Regions from separate parts of the Microbacterium natoriense genome, predicted to be linked through region 1. Evidence: predicted binding sites of a transcription regulator. Region 1 holds the regulator's gene; the other holds the start of a gene.

Region 1 (9,649 bases):
CCGGCGCCACATCGGCTCGGTCTTCCAGGACTTCCGCCTGCTGCCGTCGAAGACGGTGTTCCAGAACGTGGCCTTCACACTGCAGGTCACCGGCTCGTCGCGCGGATTCATCCAGCAGGCGGTGCCCGAGGCTCTCGCTCTCGTCGGTCTCGACGGAAAGCAGAAGCGGATGCCGCATGAGCTCTCCGGCGGTGAGCAGCAGCGCGTGGCGATCGCCCGCGCGCTGGTCAATCGCCCGCAGGTGCTGCTCGCCGACGAGCCCACCGGCAACCTCGACCCCGGAACCTCGGTCGACATCATGCAGCTGCTCGCCCGTATCAACGCCGGAGGAACGACCGTGCTGATGGCTACGCACGAGGCGGCGTTCGTCGACGCGATGCAGCGCCGCGTCATCGAACTGCGCGACGGGGAGATGGTGCGCGACGAAGTGCACGGCGGATACGGCGACACCTCGAACATCCCGCGGCTGGTGCCGGAAGAGGTGCGAGGAGCCGCGGCCGCGGCAGCCCTCACCGCCGTCCAGGAGGTTCAGCGCCAGACCGCCGACCTCTCTGTCGTGCGGGCGTCACTCGCCGAGGAGCTCAGCGCGCAGCGCAAGGCCGCGGCTGCCACCTCCGACGCGGTGCCGACGGCATCCGAGACTCCCGAAGCGCAGGCGGCTCCGGCCGAGCCGCAACCGGGTGCTGAGGTCGAGCAGCCTGCAGCTGTGGGCCCGCGCACGCACCCGATCGTGCTTCCGCAGGTCGATGTCGCCGAGCTCGGCGTCGCCGACCGACTGGGCCTCTCCGACGACAGCGACGAAGTGGGGCCGACCTCATGAGAATCGGTCTGATCCTCGCGGAGGCCCTCGGCGGCCTTCGACGCAACATCTCGATGGTGATCTCGGTCGTGCTGGTCACCTTCGTGTCGCTGACGTTCGTCGGCGCGGCCATCCTGATGCAGGCGCAGATCGGCACGATGCGGGCCTACTGGTCCGAGCGCGCTCAGGTCGTCGTCTCGATGTGCTCCACTCTGTCGGAGTCGACCGAGTGCGTCGACGGCGCGGCCTCGGAGGAGCAGACGGCGGCGGTCAAGGCTCAGCTCGAGGACGACGCGCTCTCCCGGCTGATCTCCGACGTGCGCTTCGAGACCAAGGACGAGGCCTACGCCAACATCGTCGAGCAGCTCGGAGAAGACAAGGCGAGCCTGTTCAGCGCAGAGCAGATGTCGGAGAGCTTCTACGTGACGCTCAAGGACCCGGCGCAGTCGCAGGTGCTGGTCGAGGCGTTCAACGGGAAGACCGGCGTCGAGCAGGTGACCGATCAGCTGCAATACCTCGAACCTCTGTTCTCAGCGCTCACGGTTGCGACCTATATCGCGGTCGGCATAGCCGTGCTGATGCTGATCGCAGCGATCCTGCTGATCGGCACGACCATCAGACTGTCGGCGTATGCGAGACGCAAGGAGATCGGCATCATGCGGCTGGTCGGCGCCTCCAACCGCTTCATCCAGACGCCGTTCGTCCTCGAAGGAGTGTTCGCGGCCTTCCTCGGCTCGGTGCTCGCGAGCGCCGCGGTGCTCGCCGGGGTGCATTTCGGGGTCGACGGCTACCTCCGCGGCCGCGTCGCGTTCATCACGACATGGGTGGGGATGAAGGACGCGGCGATCGTCGTGCCGGTGCTGATCGGCATCGGGATCGTGCTCGCCGCGCTCTCGGCCGGCTTCGCGATCCGCCGATGGCTGCGCACCTGAGGTAGGCTGGTCGGCTGGCCGCCGACGATCATGGCCGGCCACCGACACGGAGAGCAGGAGCATCATGCCCAGGGAACGCGGGGAGAAGGTCGTCGCGACCAATCGTCGCGCACGTCACGACTACAACATCGAGAAGTCGTACGAGGCGGGGATGGTGCTCACCGGCACCGAGGTCAAGTCGCTGCGCCAAGGGCGCGCCAATCTGAGCGACGGATACGCCTTCATCAAGGGCAACGAGGTGTTCCTCGACTCCGTGCACATCCCGGAGTACTCGCAGGGCCACTGGACCAATCACTCCGCCAAGCGCATCCGCAAGCTGCTGCTGCATCGCGAGGAGATCGCGAAGCTGCAGCATGCCGTCTCTGCCGGGGGCTACACGCTCGTCCCGCTCAAGCTGTACTTCTCCGACGGCCGGGCCAAGGTCGAGATCGCCCTCGCGAAGGGCAAGCGCGAGTTCGACAAGCGTCAGACGCTCCGCGAGCGCCAGGACACTCGTGAGGCCGAGCGCGCCATGCGGATGCGCAACCGCACCGGGGAGTAGCCCCCAGACCGACTCAGGGACCCGGATTCAGGGCGCTCTGAAGGAACGCGATCTCGCGGTCCAACGCATCGACGATGGTCTCGGCGCGGCGGAACCCGTGTCCCTCCGCCGGGTATTCGACGTACTCGTGGGCGACGCCGTGCGCGGCGAGCGCATCGCGGATCGCCTCGGACTGCGAGGGAGGAACCACGCGGTCGTCGGCGCCCTGCAGAAGCAGCACCGGCACGTCGATGCGATCGGCGTTCGTGAGGGGCGAGCGGTCGATGTAGAGCGATTCGGATGCCGGCAGCGGGCCCACCAGTCCCTCGACGTAGTGCGCTTCGAAGTCGTGCGAGTGCTCGACGAGGCCGCGCAGATCGGTCACGCCGTACCTGCTGATCCCCGCGGCGAACGTGCCTCCCCGCACCAGGGCCGACAGAACCGTCCAGCCGCCGGCCGAACTGCCGCGGATGGCGATGCGCGCGGGGTCGGCGTGCCCGGCGTCCGCAAGGCCTCGTGCGGCGGCGATCACGTCGTCGACGTCGACGACGCCCCACTCGCCGAGCAGCCGCTCGCGATAGGCGCGGCCGTAGCCGGTGGAGCCGCCGTAGTTCACGTCGAGCACCCCGATTCCGCGGCTGGTGTAGAAGGCGATGGCGGTGGACGCCGCGCCTGTGACGTGCGCGGTGGGCCCGCCGTGCACGAAGACGACGTACGGCGGGAGCTCGTCGGACGGCGGCTCGACGTGGGGATTCGCGGGGGGATAGGCGAAGGCGTGCACGGGACCATGCTCGCCGTCGACGACGATCCCGCGCGCGGGTGGCATCCAGGCCGCGTCGACCGGCGTCCCGCCGGCGATCGTGGTCACGACACCGGTGTCCGCGTCTGCGCACCACACGCCTGGTGAGACGGTCGAACCGTTGCCGCTGAGCAGCACGCGCGATCCCTCAGCTGCGTCGACGCTCACGTGGCCGTCGCAGGGCGCGTCCAGAGTGCGCGGCGCGCCCTCGGGTGAGATCACGACGACCTCGTCGCGCCCGTTCGTGCGCACCGCGACGATCCGTCCGTCGGACAGCGGCTGGTACCAGCGGTTGCCCAGCACCCACAGTCCGTAACCGGTGTCGGCATCCGTCGTGGTGACGGGCACGGCCTCGCTCACCGGGGCCGACCGTTCCAGCCGCAGGCGGTGCAGTTGCCACCGGCCGTCCGGATCGTCTGCGAAGAGCAGCTCGTCGTCGCCGATCCACTCCGGCTGCAGCGCCGCTCTGGTGCGTATCGGAGCGAGACTCTGGTCGTCGAGATCGACGGTCACCAGCTGCGCCTCCTGCCACGGCATCCGGCTGCCGCTCCACTCGACCCAGGCCATGCGGCTGCCGTCGGGGGAGAGGGCGGGATGCGCGAAGAAGACTGTGCCTTCCACGATCACCTGGATCGCCGAGGGATCATCGGCCGCGGAGCCGTCGGTCGGGATCTCGACGATCGCGCGCAGGTGGGGATCGACGGAGAGATCCTCGCGCACGGCGAACAGACGCCCGCGCTGCAGGCGGAGGCCTCCGTGCGCGGGACCCGCGGGCGTGAGGGGCACCGGCTCGACGCCGGGCTCGAGGCGGTGCACCCGCTGATCGCGGGCGTCGACGAAGAACAGCGTGCCGTCGGCGTCGGCCGCCCAGGATCCGCCGCCGTACTCGTGCACGCGGGAACGGGCGCTCCAGGGAGCGGGCAGCACTTCTCGTCCCGAGGTGCTCCGCACGGTCATCCGCCCGCCCTCGGCAGGCACGGACTCGCCCCACCAGATCTCCTCGCCGACGAAGGCCGATCCGTCGATGCGAGGGGCGGATGCCGCGACCGACGCGGCGGTGAAGGGCGAGGGCCAGAACCCGAACGGCGTCGACATGACCTCGAGCCTATTGCGACGATGACACACGACGTCACAGTTGATGCGGAGCGCGGAGGATTGCCATAGGTTTCTGGAAACGCCCGGTTCACCCTGAGCGTGGAGCGACAGCCGAGCCCGGCACCCGCCCGCGAAAGAGACGCAGAAGCGCGTCGTTCGCGGCCCTGTGCCCGCCCTGTCCCCTGGAGTAGAAGATGTCTTCCGAGACGACGAAGCCCTCTGCAGATCGGACCAGCAGAGTGCCGTTCTCGTTCGAGCTGTACCCGCCGCGCTCCGAGTCGAGCCAGACGGCGCTGCACGAGACGGTGCGACGGCTCGCCGCCGCAGGGCCGGACTTCATCTCGGTGACCTACGGCGCCGGCGGCTCGACCGGCGGGCGCTCGCTCGAAGTGCTGCGATTCATCCGCGAGCACACCGACGTCGAGCCGCTCGCGCACATCACCTGCGTCGGCAACACCTATGCGGGAGCGGCGGGCCTCATCAGGGAGTTCCTGGATGCCGGAATCCTCAGCTTCCTCGCGCTGCGCGGCGACCCGCCTGTCGGCCACGACGAGCCGTTCCTCGGCGACCTCGAGAGCGCGGCGCAGCTCGTGCAGCTGATCGATCGCGTGCAGGCGGAACGGTCGCCCTACGAGGAGTCGCCCGTCCCGGGGTTCCCGGGAGCAGCGACGGTGGGTGCCCGGCGGAAGGCGTCCGTCGCCGTGGCGGCCTTCCCGAACGGGCATCCGCGGTCGACCCATCGCTGGCAGGACATCGACGCCCTGCTCGCGAAGCAGGCGGCGGGTGCGACGTCGGCGATCACACAGCTGTTCTTCCACTCCGACGACTACCTGAGCTTCGTCGAGAAGGCGCGCGCCGAGGGGGTCACCATCCCGATCCTCCCCGGCATCATGCCGATCGTGTCGCCTGTGCGTCTGGCTCGCGTGCTCGAGCTGACGGGCGAGATCCTGCCGAGCGAACTCGCCATCGCGCTCGATGTCGAGCCGACGCCGGAGGGGCGCCATGAGATCGGCGTCGAGTGGGCGGCCCGTCTCGCCCGCGAGGTGATCGCGGGCGGTGCCCCCGGCATCCACCTGTACGCGTTCAACCAGCACGACACCGTGCTCACCGTTCTCGAAGAGGCCGGCGTCCTGCCGGTCGCTCGCATCCGCTGACCCCGCTGAACCCCCATCGAAAGGCTCCACCATGTCCGGATTCCCTGAGGGCACCATCCTCGGCTACCCCCGCATCGGCCGACGCCGCGAGCTCAAGAAGGCCGTCGAGGCGTTCTGGGCCGGTCGCTCCGACCTCGCCCAGCTCGAGGCGACCGCCGCGGAACTCCGAGCCGCGACCCGCGAACGACTCGCCTCGCTCGGTCTCGGCCGCGCCGACTCCGCCATCCCCGAGTCGTTCTCCTTCTACGACCAGGTGCTCGACGCCGCAGTCGCCGTCGGTGCGATCCCCGCACGCTTCGAAGACCTCCGCGCGGCGGACGGCAAGATCGGGCTTCCCGCCTACTTCACGATCGCGCGCGGTGAGGGCGATCGCGCTCCGCTCGAGATGACGAAGTGGTTCGACTCGAACTATCACTACCTGGTGCCCGAGATCGGGCCGGACACGAGCTTCTCGCTCTCCGACGACCGTCTCGTGCGCGACGTCGCCGAGGGCGTCGCCGCCGGCTTCGTGACGCGTCCCGTGATCGTCGGACCCGTCACGCTCCTCGCGCTGGCGAAGGCGGCGGACGGCGCGCCCGACGACTTCGACCCGCTTTCCCGCCTCGACGACCTTCTGCCCGTCTACGTCGAACTCCTCGCGGCCCTGAAGGATGCGGGAGCGGAGTGGGTGCAGCTCGACGAACCGGCGCTCGTGAGCGAGTCGCTGCCCGCGTCCGTCGCCCAGCTGGCGGATGCTGCGGCCCGCGCTCTGGCTGTGCTCGGTGGCTCGTCCGACCGTCCCTCGATCCTGGTCGCAGCTCCCTACGCCGACCTCGGCGAGGTGTTCCCGGTGCTCGCCGCCGCCCCGATCGAGGCGATCGCGGTGGACCTCGTCCGCGGTGGAGTGCCCGCGCAGGTCCCGGGCCTCGAAGGCAAGGCCCTCGTCGGGGGAGCGATCGACGGGCACAACATCTGGCGCGGCGATCTCGCTGCGGCGGCCGACAAGCTCGAGGCGCTGGGCGGACTCGGTGCGGCATCCGTCTCGGCATCCACCTCCACCTCGCTGCTGCACGTGCCGCATGACGTCGACGACGAGACGAAGCTCGACGCGCGCCTGGTCTCATGGCTCGCGTTCGCCGACCAGAAGGTCGCGCAGGTCGTGACCCTCGCTCGCGGCCTCGCCGAAGGACGCAGCGCGATCGCGGCCGAGCTCGACGCGGCATCCGCCGCCCTGGCCGACCGGCTGTCGGCCCCGGGCGTGCGCGACGGCGCCGTGCGCGATCGCGCCCTCACCGACGCCGACTTCTCGCGTGCGTCGTACGAGGAGCGCGAAGCGGCCCAGGAGGCGCTCGGCCTGCCCGCCCTGCCGCTCACCACGATCGGATCGTTCCCGCAGACCGGTGACATCCGCCAGGCACGCGCCCGCTTCACGAAGGGCGAGATCCCCGTGGAGGACTACGAGGAGTTCCTGCGGCGCGAGGTCGCCAGCGTCGTCTCGCTGCAGGAGGATCTCGGTCTCGACGTCCTCGTGCACGGCGAGCCGGAGCGCAACGACATGGTGCAGTACTTCGCCGAGAACCTCGATGGCTTCGACGTCACCGAGAACGGCTGGGTGCAGTCCTACGGTTCCCGCGCGACGCGTCCGTCCATCCTCTGGGGCGACGTCTCGCGTCCGGCGCCCATCACGGTGGGCTGGTCCACGTACGCGCAGTCCCTGACCACCGCGCACATGAAGGGCATGCTCACGGGCCCCGTGACGATCCTCGCCTGGTCGTTCGTCCGCGACGACCAGCCGCTCGCCGAGACGGCCAACCAGGTCGCGCTCGCGCTGCGCGATGAGATCGCCGACCTCGAGGCCGCGGGCATCGCGATCATCCAGGTCGACGAGCCCGCGCTGCGCGAGCTGCTCCCGCTCAAGAAGGCGGACCAGCCCGAGTACCTGCAGTGGTCGGTGGACTCGTTCCGTCTCGCCACGGGTGGAGCCGCCTCGGGCACGCAGGTGCACACGCACCTCTGCTACTCGGAGTTCGGGGTCGTGATCGACGCGATCCGGGCGCTCGACGCCGACGTCACCTCGATCGAGGCGGCACGCAGCCGTATGGAGGTCGTCGCGGACGTCGCCGAGTCGGGCTTCGACCACGGCATCGGGCCCGGCGTGTACGACATCCACTCGCCGCGCGTGCCGAGCGTCGAGGAGGTCGAGGCGCTCCTGCGCCGGGCCGTCGACGAGATCCCGCTGCGTCAGCTCTGGGTGAACCCGGATTGCGGTCTGAAGACCCGCGGATACGACGAGACGGTCGCGTCGCTGCGCAACATCGTCGAGGCGACCCGTCGCGTCCGGGAGGATGTCTCGGTCGCCGTCTGATCGAGGATCGTCGGGACGCAGCAGCGCCGGGAGCCCGTCGAGGACGGATGCCGGCGCTGCCGCGAACAGCAGAAGCCCCCTTCACCTGTGAAGGGGGCTTCTGCGCGTCGGAGACCGTTCAGACGGCGCGGAGCACCGCGACGACCTTGCCGAGGATCGTCGATTCGTCGCCGAGGATCGGTTCGAAGGCGGAGTTCCGGGGGAGCAGCCAGGTGTGACCGTCTCGACGGCGGAGGACCTTGACCGTGGCCTCGCCGTCGAGCATGGCGGCGACGATCTCGCCGTTCTCGGCCGTGTGCTGGGTGCGGACGACGACCCAGTCGCCGTCGCAGATCGCCGCGTCGATCATGGACTCGCCTGACACCTTGAGCATGAACAGGTCGCCCTTGCCCACCAGCTGGCGGGGAAGCGGGAAGATCTCCTCGACCTGCTGATCGGCCGTGATCGGGACTCCGGCTGCGATGCGTCCGACGAGCGGAACCAGGGCGGCATCGCCCACCGGGGTCGCGACGTCGGCGGGGTTCTCGCCGCTCGTGCCTGGCAGATCGATCAGCACCTCCATGGCACGGGTCTTTCCAGGGTCGCGGCGCAGGTAGCCGCTGAGCTCGAGCTGGCCGAGCTGATGGGTGACGCTCGACAGCGACTTGAGGCCGACGGCGTCGCCGATCTCGCGCATGCTCGGCGGATAGCCGTGCCGGCTGATCGAGTTCTGGATCACCTCGAGGATCGCCATCTGCTTGGGGCTCAGGCTCTTGCGGCGACGGGTGCGCGGCGCCTCGGGCTCAGGTGCGGAGTTGTCGCTCATCGTGCTCCTTAGATGCGTGATTCCGGGGCCGCAGTTCGAATGTCGGTGGTCCGTGATGTGGTGTCCGTATCGAAACCGTATCCGAGAAACGGGCCGATCTGGAAGATCTGTTCGAGCGTGTCGGCAGATTCTCGAACCAGGTTTCGAAGAACGCTTGACAGATGTTCGAATTCGAATATAGATTCGGAACGTAGCTTCGCATCCACGGCTCCCGGCCGAGTCCTGAATGCGAACGCTACGCCAACTTCCCCCTCAGGGGGCTTCCCGCAGGGAAGCGACGAGAAGGAGCACGACATGAGCACCATCGCCTTCGGCACCGCGGCAGTTCTTCCGGCACGTCCGGCGACGCGCCTGCGAGTGACGGCGCGTGGTCGCCGTGTGCTCCTGGCTCTCGCGTCGATCCCTCTCGCCGCTGGTATCGCATTCGGCGTCCTCAGCGGCGGCAGCGCTCTGGCCTCGAACGACGCGGTCTCCACGGCGACGTTCGAGACCGTCACGGTCGTGCCCGGTGACTCGCTCTGGTCGATCGCCTCGAAGGTCGCTCCGAATGAGGACCCGCGCGGCGTCATGGACGAGATCAGCGACCTCAACATGCTCGAGGGTTCGACCCTGCAGGTCGGTGACGAGCTCGCGATCCCTGCTCGGTACACGAACTGACCATCGATGTACACGAACTGACCATCGTTCGGTTCTGGGAGCGTCCTTCGGCAGGCTCAGGAACCCAAGGGGCGAAGTGTGTCACCTGGCTCGGTTGCATAGCCGGTGCGTTCTAGCATGGGAAGGGTGACCGCTTCTCTTGACGACCTGCCGCTTCGCGACGACCTCCGGGGGCTGACGCCTTACGGTGCACCGCAGGCTCCCCTCCCGATCGCGCTCAACGTCAACGAGAACACCCATCCGGTGCCGGATGCTGTCGCCAGCGACATCCTCGACGACATCGCGGTCGCGATCCGCGACGTGAACCGCTACCCCGACCGGGAGTTCACGACGCTGCGTGAGGCGTTCGCGTCGTACCTCGGGCACGGTCTGACCTCCGAGCAGATCTGGGCGGGCAACGGATCGAATGAGGTGCTGCAGCACATCCTGCAGGCCTTCGGCGGCCCTGGGCGCACCGCGTTCAGTTTCGCGCCCACCTATTCGATGTATCCGCTGATCGCTCAGGGGACAGGTGCCCGCTGGGTGGCCGGCACCCGCGAGCCGG
Region 2 (9,649 bases), 2.2 Mb from region 1:
GCCGATGCGCAGAGTCTCGTGATTCAGCACGGAGACCGAGATGCCGCTGTGCGGCGGCACCGTGACCGACTGGACCACGAGGATGCCGCCCGAGGGCTCCGTGTCGTTGCCGAGCACGCCGACGAGGACCTCGCCGCCCGACGGCAGCAGCGCGACGTCGCGCACCGCGATCGGCGGCAGCGCGGTCTCGGAGGGCGGCATCACATCGACTCTGACCAGACCCGGCACCGCGTTGGGACCCGCGCTGACGAGGTACTGGGCGTAGTAGACGCCTGCGGCATCCGAGCGGAACGTGAAGGAATCGTTCTGGAAGTCGGAAACGATGGTCGCTCCCGCCACCTCGTCGACCCTGACGAGACGCAGCGGCTCTCGCCCTGAGCTCGTGTCGTTGACAAGGGGCGCGACGGCGATGGTCTCACCGACGCGGGTCACGACGTGATCGGCGTTCGTCTTCGGGAGCGTGGACCCCGCCGGTCGGACGTCGAGCCGCAGCGTGCCCGTGGTGGTCTCGCCGAGTCCGTCGGACACCACGATCTGGATATCCTTGCGCCCCTGCAGGCTGGCGACCGCGCGATAGGTGACCTGGCCGTCGGTCGTGAAGTCGACCTCGTCTCCCGGGGCGGCGATCACGTCCTGCAGATACATGTCGTCGCCGTCGGGGTCGAGCCAGTCGGGCAGCACGTTGTACGAGACGGCGCCCCCTTCTTCGACGGCGAGCGCGGTCGTGCGCTGCTGCCCGGGCGCGCCGTTGACATCCCACCCGTGCACCGAGAGCTGCACCGTCGCCGACGCTTTGCCTCCTCGCCCGTCGTCGATGTCGTACTCGAACGATCCGCCGCCCGTGGTGTCTTCGTCGACCGCGATCTGCAGGGCGCCGCCGTTGTTCACGGGCTGCACGTCGCCGAGCGCGGGCTGGCTCTGCGCGAGCGCGGCGACGAGCACGTCGCCGTCGGCGTCGGTGTCGTTGTCGAGCACCGGGAGCATCGTCGTGCGTCCAGGACGGACGCCGAAGTCGTCGTCCTCAGCGACGGGGACCGTGTTCTGCTCACTGCGCTCGGGGAGTGTGGTCTCCACCGTCTCCTCGGTGGTGTCCTCCTGGTTCTCCGACTCGCCCTCAGGAGGGACGATGTCGTCCCAGTTGTCGACCCGCTGCAGACTCTGGTTGGGCAGCCATGCCGCTCCGCCGACGGTGTCGTTCAGCACGATCACGTCCCGGTTCACACGGAAGACCAGGCGCTTCGAGCCCTCGGCATCCGGGATCTGCTGGTTCACGTCGTTCGTGTCGCCCTCGCACTCCCGCACGAAGGTCGCCGATCCGGCCCAGGCGCCGTAGGCGCAGCCGCGGAGCCACACCGGCGCCGCCGGCGCCCCCGTGCCGCCGACATCCGTCGTCGTCGGCTCGCGGCCGTCGAGCGGGATGCTCAGAAGCGAGGATGCCGTGGCCACGGACACCGAGCCCGTCTGCGCCGACGGCTGCTGCAGCACCGCGCCATCGGCGTCGGGGATCTCGGTGCGGATGCCGCCGGGGGCGAGGACGACCCCCGCCGCGGAATCCAGCACCACGGGAGTGCTGCCGACCGCGGTGATCGACGCCGTCTCGGAATCGTCGATCTCTCCGATGGAGGACGTGGAGGGCTCCAGCCCCTCGCCTTCGTTGTCGACGGGAACCGTGACGACCTCGCCGCGCGCCGAGGAGAGCCCGAACACGGTGCCGTCCTTCGCCACCGTGACGTCGGCGTCCGCGCCGAGTTCAGCAGTGGGATCGGCGGCCTTGATCTCGAACGACGAGAGCCCCTTGATCGGCACGACCCACAGATCGCCGGATTTGCGGTCCAGGACGGCAGCGGTCTGATTCCCGAGCGCGACCTTCGCCGAGCCGGGGATCGCGGTCGAATCCGCCAGTGTGACGTGCGCGGGGTCGACGACCGTCGCGGTGGCGGCGTCGGTGTCGACGACGACGACGTTCGCGGCATCCTGAAGGATGTCGAAGCTGTCGGTGCCGTTGCGCAGCCCGCCGTCGAGAAGTGCGGACTCGTAGTTGAAATGCCCGACGAGCAGGCTCGAGGTCTTGGTGATCCACACGCCGCCGTCGTTCAGGTCGACCTTGGTGGTGGGATTGCCCTGGTAGGAGAAGGCCAACGTGGTGATCGCGACGACGCCTGCGACGACGCCCGCCGCCGACGCCAGCGTCTTCGGCCGCGCGCGCATTCGCGAAAAGACCTTCATCTGGTGATACTCCCCCGGGGTTGTTGCTCGCCGCGCCGGCTCCGAGCCGACGACGCACCCGGCGAGTCTAGTTGTCGCGGACTGAACCGACGATGGGCAGACCTGCCCATCCCGCCCTCAGTCGCGGAGGAACGGGAGCGCGAGCACCGGGCGGTGCACAGCACGGTCGGAGACCACGCACCCGCGGATCATGGTGACCAGGCAGTAGACCCCGATGCCGAGCAGAAGGAGCACCGGGATGCCGATCCAGCCCGACGGCGCACTCCGATAGGCGCCGTACGACTCCTCATATGAAGAGATCGACGTCGCGATGCCGACGATCACGATCAGCGCATACGAGACGATCACGTACAGCAGGAAGCTGAGGGCCCAGTTCGCCGCCCAGCGCGCGTTCTCGCGGACGATCGGGAGGGGTGATCGACGCGCGCTCGAGCGTTGCACGAGCGAGACGATCACCGTCACGAGGGCGCCGACGTAGGGCACGAAGACGAGGAACTGCAGGCCCCAGAACTTTCGACCGCTGGGCACGACGTAGCCGTATGCGGGATAGCCGGGCGAGATCGGGTATCCGCCTTGCGCCATCGGGTAGCCCTGCGGCGTCGGGTAGCCCTGGGCGGGGTATCCGCCCTGTGCGCTCGGGTAACCCGGCGCCGGGTAGCCGCCCTGCGCGTTGGGGTAGCTCGGCGCGGGGTAGCCGCCCTGCGCCGTCGGGTAGCCCGGTGCGGGTGCCGGATGCAGAGGTGCGGGGCCGGCGGAGTGGCCGGGGTTCAGAGGAGCGAGCGGCAGGCTCTGCCCCGGTGGCACCGCGGGAGGAGCCGTCGGCTCGTAGGCGGATGCCGATCTCGGCTGCTGCGGATACTGCGCGTCGGACATGACTCTCCCCCGGCCAGTCGGGCTCCCCCTGAGTCCCGACGCTCCCATCCTCGCACGATCGAGGGCGCGCGATTCCGTCGCGTGGGAAGGCAGCCGCAGAGGCGCTCGAGCTCCGGTCCGAACTGCTGATGGATGAGGGGACACAGGCGACTGCCCCCTTCCTTTATTCGTACTTATGTTCTAAACTTGAGGCATGACCTCCCTGGATGACGAGTTCGCGTTGCGGCAGACGCTGCTCGACGACTGGCTCGAGGCGCGCCGCCAGATCGCGGTCTTGGAGGCGCGGGCGTCCGATCTTCTTGCCGCCCGGTTGCGGGTGTACGACGCGGACGTGCAGGGTGACGGGTTCCACCGTGACGCGATGCACCGGTCGATGATCGCGGAGTACTCCGCCTCCGGCCGCATCGCGCAGGGCACAGTCGAGCGGGCGTTCGTCGACGCGTTCTTCCTTCAGCGGGACTACCCCGAGGTCGTGGCATCCTTCACGCGCGGACAGGTGACGGCGGCGCACGTGCACGAGATCATCTCGGCCGGGTTCGCTGTGCGCGACGCGATCGACGACGGGCGAGCGGATGCGGGCCTGCATCACATGTACGAGGCGGCCGCTCTCCTCGTCGCCGAAACCGCGACCCCGGCGCGAACGAAGGCACAGGTGCGTCAGATCGCAGCCGCCCTTGCCGGCGTCGGCGTCACCGAGCGGCATCGGCGCGCGCAGAGCGAGCGGACCGTGACGATGACGAGCGTGGGCGACGGTCTCGCGCTGCTGCAGCTCGTGCTGCCCGAGCACCTCGCAGTCGCGATCCTCGACCGACTGACTCAGGTCGCTCAGCATCTGATGAGCACCCTTGACGACTCCGACCCGGTGCTCGACCTCGACGTCCTCGACCGCGGTGACGACCCTGTGCGCCCAGAGAACCTCGACGCCGCCGACCCTGGCTGGGACGACATGGCCATCTTCGGCGAGTCCGACACGTTCACCACCGACCCGCTCGTTGACCCCCTCACCGACGACGCGTCACCCGACTGGGAGCATCCTCGGATCGATGACCGCGGAATCGACGCGGTGCGCGCCGATCTCGCCACCGACCTCCTCCTCGGCGCCGCCCCGACCACCGTGACCGGCACGGCGATCGAGAACATTCGCGGGCGGGTGCAGGTCACCCTGTCTGCGACGACCCTCGCCGACCACGACGACCGCCCCGCGGAGCTCGACGGGCACGGGCCCCTGCAGCCCGACGCCGCCCGCGACTTCGCCGGGCACGCCGACACCTGGTCGCGACTGTTCCTCTCCCCGACCGGGATGCTCGTCGAGACCGACGCGTACACACCGACCGCCGCGATGAAACGGTTCCTGCGTGCCCGCGACCCGCATTGCCGATTCCCCGGATGCCGGATGCCGGTGCACCGCTGCCAGATCGACCACAATCACGACCATGCTCTCGGCGGCAGAACCCGGCTCGACAACCTCTCGGCGTTCTGCGTCGGCCATCACACTCTGAAACACCCCGACCTCGATGAGCGGCACCGATGGACAGCGCGGCAGCTCCCCGGCGGAGAAGTGCAGTGGACCAGCCCTCTCGGTCGCGCGTACGTCGACCCGCCGCCCCGGCGAGTGATGTTCGTCTGACCGATCACGCACCGGGTTCAGCGTTCACGCTATGGCGCGGGGGGCACCCTCCCTCGGCGCGCCGAGCGCGATTCAGAGGAAGCACGATTCGGGGGAAGCGCGATCAGAGGAGGACGCTGAATCCGAGGAGCACCAGGCCGACGGCCGACACGACGCAGGCCCCCGACACGGCAGCGACGGCATACAGGCTGCGCCGGCGTGCGGCCTTCGCCACCGAGACCCTGTCGGCGTCGATCACGCGGGTCGGAGCGATGTCTCCAGGAGACGCAGGAGGACGGTGCGGTGTGCGCGGCGCTGCACGAGGCTTGTAGATGGCCGGGGGCTTCTCCACTTCGGCAGCCGGAGGACGGCTCACGGTGTCGTAGAGCTCTTCGTCGTCCTTTGCGCGCTCCGGTGGAGCATCCGTCCGTCGGCGCCTCTCGACCGCGACCGTGCGGTCCTCGACGGAAACCTCGTCAGCCGTCAGATCTGGTCGACGCCGCCGCTCCACCGCGACGGTGCGATCGTCGATCATGTGCGTGTGTTCATCGAGGTCGTCGTCGGACTCGGAATCGTCTGCGCCGCCGCGACGCCGACGACCCATCACGACGGTGTGATCCTCGACCAGGGGCGAATCCTCGTCGACGTCGTCATCGGACTCGGAATCCACGGCACGCCGGCGTCGACCCATCACCACCGTGCGGTCCTCGACCATCGGCGAATCCTCGTCGACGTCGTCATCGGACTCCGCATCCACGGCACGCCGGCGTCGACCCATCACGACGGTGCGGTCCTCGACCATCGGCGAATCCTCGTCGGCGCCGTCCCCTGCGACGGCCTCGGTGCCGGCATCCGCTGGGATCGGCCCCTCGCCCGCCTGGCTGCGCCGACGCACCCGGCGGGTGAGTCTCACCGTCGCCTCGGGGATGTCGTCGTCGGAGTCCATCAGCCGCGCCTCCTCACGGGGACCGTGGTGCCTTCGAGCATGGTCGACGTGTGCACCGCCGAGGAGGACTGGCGGCTGTCGGTGGAGTCCTGCAGACCGCCCGCTATTCCGCCCGAGACGACGTCGACCACGACGACCGAGATGTTGTCGCGCCCACCCGCCTGCTTGGCCCGGCGCACGAGAGCGGCAGCCGCGGTCTCGGGACGTCCGCACATGGTCAGAGTCGCCCTGATGCCCTCGTCGCTGACCTCGCCGCTCAGCCCGTCGGAGCAGATCAGCAGCCGCTCGCCGTTCACGACCGGCACCAGCCAGCTGTCGGCCATGTTGTCGTCGGCGCCGATCGCCCGTGTGATGACATTGCGCTGCGGAAAGGTCGCGAGATCCTCAGCACGCAGCTCGCCCGCGTCGACGAGCTCCTGACCCAGCGAATGGTCGATCGTGAGCTGCTCGAGCTCGTTGCCGTGATGACGATAGACACGCGAATCGCCGACGTTGAACACCAGCCAGTGCGGCACCTCCTCGTACTCGACGAGGGCGACGGCCGCGACCGTGCTTCCGGCGCCGCGCGAATGCTGGGCCGAGATCGTCGACACCGCCTCGTTCGCGCGGGCGAGTGCGGCGCCGATCTCGGCCGTCGACACCCGCGTGCCTGCCAGCGGCGCGAATGCGGCGACCACGGCCTGGCTGGCCTTGTCTCCTGCCGCGTGCCCGCCCATGCCATCGGCGACGAGGAAGACGGGCGACTCTGCGAACACCGAGTCCTCGTTGACGGCGCGCTTCAAGCCGAGATCGCTGAGCGCTGCGACGTTGAGGACGACGGATGCGAGTGTCACGAACCGGACTCCACCGCGACGTGCATGCCGACTTCACCGAGCACGAACCGCCCGGCTCCGGTCACGCTCTCACCGGCGTCGAGCAGGGTCTCGGCGCCGTCATCGGCGACGACCACGACGCCGTTGGTCGAGTGCAGGTCGGTGAGACGCCACTCTTCGCCCTGCACGACGAGACGCGCGTGAGTCTTCGACAGAGTGCGCGTCTTGTCGGGGATCGACAGACGCTGCTCGCCCGGATCGCCCTCGGGGTTGCGGCCGATCACGATGCTCGTCGCCGAGAGGGCGAAGGTGCGCCCGTCGTCGAGAACGAGCACCCGACGAGGACCGCGGCTGCGATGCACGACGACCGTCGCCTCGATGTCGTCATCAGCGGTCGCGGGTTCGGGCGCCGCCGCGGCGACGGGAACCTGGGGCTCGGGAACCGGCAGCACCACCGGGACGGGCTTGATCGACGCCGCACGGTCGGCGCGGGTTCCCAGGCCCGAGCCGCGAAGACGCTGCGGCTCGGCGAAGGGATCGGATGCCGGGGCTTCGGGAGCGCCCTCAGCGGCGGGCTCCGGCGCCACCGGCGGCTCGTCGCTGGCGGCGCCGCCGTCGTATGCGGGCGGAGCAGGCGCCTCGGCTGCGGAGGGGACCGGCCCGAGAGCGGCCGAGGGAGCTGACGCGTCGGGGGCCGCCGGTGATTCGGGCGGAATGGGTGCGGATACCAGCGGCTCCTGTTGCGGCGCCGCGGGGGGAGGCGGCGTCGCGCCGGGATCGGCAGGCTGAGCGACGCCAGCCGGCTCAGCGGGTGCGACCGGCTGTGCCGGCGCGATCGGCTGGGCGGACGCGACCGGCTGAGCGGGTGCGACGGACTCTGCGGGCGGCGCCGGAGTCTCGAACGGGGCAGGCCAGGCGGGCTGGGCCGGAGCCGGATCGGCGGGAGCCGGGTGGGCCGGAGCCGCGGGCGAGGCCGGCCAGGTCGGCTCAGCAGGAGCAGGCTCAGCAGGAGCAGGCTCAGCAGGAACCGGGAAGTACGGATCATGCGGAGCGACCGGCTGCACGGGCGAGACGGGCGGCGTCGGCTCGGCGGGCTGAACCGGCGCAGGAGGCGGGGCCGGCTGAGACGGTTCCACCGGCTGATACTGCACGCTGGGCTCGACGGGCTGCACAGGCTCCACCGGCGCCGCCGGAGCAGCAGGCTCCACCGGCACGACGGGCTTCTGCGGCTCGGCTTCGACCGTTGCGGACGGCACGTGGGGGGCGACGCCGGGCACGGAGTCGATCAGGCCCTGTGAAATGGGCAGAGGCGCCGGCTGCGGGGGAGCCGGCTGCTCGAAGGCGGGAGACGGAAGCCCGGTGGCCGCATCGACCGTCGAGGCGCTCGTGCGGTTCAGCGCCGGGATGGTCACATCAGGCGCAGCGGCATCCGAATACCTCGGATCGACGTAGGCCGCCGGACCGGATCCCGGTGCCGGTGGCTGCGGAACGAAGCCCTGCGGGGCGAATGCGCCCGGCGCCGCGGGCTGCGCCGGTGCGAAAGAGCCCGGAGCGGGTGCGAAGGATGCGGGACCAGGAGCGGCGCCCGCATGCGGGATCGGCGCGGCGAGGAAGCCCTGGCCTGAGGGCGCGCCGGCGGCGCGCGCAGCATCCGTTCCCACCCGACGAGGACCGTGCAGGCCCGCGAGCCGGTCGCCCTCGGGATACGGCGGGGCGCCCCACGCGAGCAGCGTCGCCCACACCGGCGGCAGCAGCACCGCGAGCACGGTGAATCCCGCACCGCGGCCGAACCGCTTGTTGATGTCGTGGGTCGCGAGAACCTTGAGGTACAGACCGTACAGCTGAACGATCGGAATGAAGTAGAACACGACGTTCCAGGCGGGCCGACCGCCGATCTGCAGGATCGTCGCCTCGTTGAGAACGGGAACCCAACCCTTCCAGGCGTCCTGCTCGAGCTTCGGGAAGAGCTTCGACAGGGCGAACGCGTACCAGACGTACACGCCGAGCCCGATGAGTGCGGTCACGCCCGTGACGACGGCCGATGCCGCGACGAGGTCGGGGGCAGTGACCTCTGCCAGGAACCTGGGGTCTGCGACCGCGATCATGCGTCCTCCTCCTGCCGGCGGGGACCGGCCAATGCGAGCGTACCGAGTGCCAGGTGGCGGCTCCCGAACGCGATCCTCCGTGTCGGCGCGATCCTGGCTACGAACGACCTCAGGCGCAGCCGTGACCGCAGAGCGGCCCATCGGCTCTGCTCGGCGCGCAGCGCCTCGCGTTCCTCGTCGACGACGCTCCAGGCGTGATCGGCGTCGTCCTCACCGGGCGGATGCGCGGCGAAGACGGCCTGGTCGACGGCTCGTGCGAGACGCTCTGCGGCGGGACGCTCGACGGTGCGGGCGCTCTGCACCCTGGTGCCCTCGGTCGAGATCGGGATCTCGTGGTCGAGATACACGTCGGTGAGCTCTTCCCACGCTCCCACCAGACGCACTTCCGGGTCCGCCGCGGTGCGACGAGCTTTGCTGCGCAGAGCCTTGACCACGAGCACCACGATCAGCGGAAGCAGCAGCAGAGCGAGCGCGAGCAGGCTGAGGCCGACGATGCGCGCGATGAACAGCACGACCGCGAGCGCGTCGGAGGCGACCGGCTCGGGCGGCACCTCTCCGTCATGCGAGTCGCTCTGCGCCTGCGGCGGGTCGAGAGCCTCCGAATGCGGCTGCTCGGGCACCGTCGGGTGCTCGGGCAGCTGCTCGCCCTCCGTGATCAGACTCGGAAGCTGCGAGTACTGCGGCGTGACGTCGACCGCGGCCCATTCTCCGCCTGACGCGCGTACCTCGACCCAGGCGGTCATGTTCGCCCCTGTGCACTCGGTGTCGCAGGCGGGCACACCCGGCACCTCGTCAGCCGCGGGGAGGCGTGCGCCGAGGACGACGCGCGATTCGAGACCCCACAGCTGCGCGAGCAGGGCGGCCGCGGTGGCGAACTGCTCGTCGTCGCCGACGGCCGCCACGAGCATCTCGGGCGTCGCATCGGCGCCGGCCCTGCGCTGCTGTTCGACCAACGATGTGAAGAGCTCCTCGATCCGCGCCGTGGAGTGTCCGGCGTAGCTGGGGGCGAACGAGTAGCCCTCCGACGCCTTCAGTGCGGCGATCCACGTCGCCGCCGCCTCGTCGTCGAGCAGTGCGTGCG

What was found. Region 1 encodes LexA, which represses DNA repair genes until DNA is damaged. Its sites were predicted from a motif close to TCGAACANNTGTTCGA; they were not measured.
Region 2: QFZ53_RS05120 (HNH endonuclease signature motif containing protein) is a predicted target of LexA. The motif match lies at 3,267-3,282, and genes of this name have one in related genera.

What each region holds. Positions count from the first base shown of each region.
Region 1 is NZ_JAUSXV010000001.1:3,303,468-3,313,116, reverse strand. It holds gene ftsE (cell division ATP-binding protein FtsE) at 1-820, shown strand, start outside; gene ftsX (permease-like cell division protein FtsX) at 817-1,731, shown strand; gene smpB (SsrA-binding protein SmpB) at 1,796-2,272, shown strand; gene QFZ53_RS15635 (S9 family peptidase) at 2,286-4,145, opposite strand; gene QFZ53_RS15630 (methylenetetrahydrofolate reductase) at 4,340-5,299, shown strand; gene metE (5-methyltetrahydropteroyltriglutamate--homocysteine S-methyltransferase) at 5,331-7,643, shown strand; gene lexA (transcriptional repressor LexA) at 7,762-8,448, opposite strand; gene QFZ53_RS15615 (LysM peptidoglycan-binding domain-containing protein) at 8,743-9,105, shown strand; gene QFZ53_RS15610 (histidinol-phosphate transaminase) at 9,223-9,649, shown strand, end outside.
Region 2 is NZ_JAUSXV010000001.1:1,090,709-1,100,357, reverse strand. It holds gene QFZ53_RS05130 (Ig-like domain-containing protein) at 1-2,226, opposite strand, end outside; gene QFZ53_RS05125 (DUF4870 domain-containing protein) at 2,344-3,099, opposite strand; gene QFZ53_RS05120 (HNH endonuclease signature motif containing protein) at 3,293-4,726, shown strand; gene QFZ53_RS05115 (hypothetical protein) at 4,830-5,651, opposite strand; gene QFZ53_RS05110 (PP2C family protein-serine/threonine phosphatase) at 5,651-6,484, opposite strand; gene QFZ53_RS05105 (DUF5684 domain-containing protein) at 6,481-8,568, opposite strand; gene QFZ53_RS05100 (transglutaminase domain-containing protein) at 8,565-9,649, opposite strand, start outside.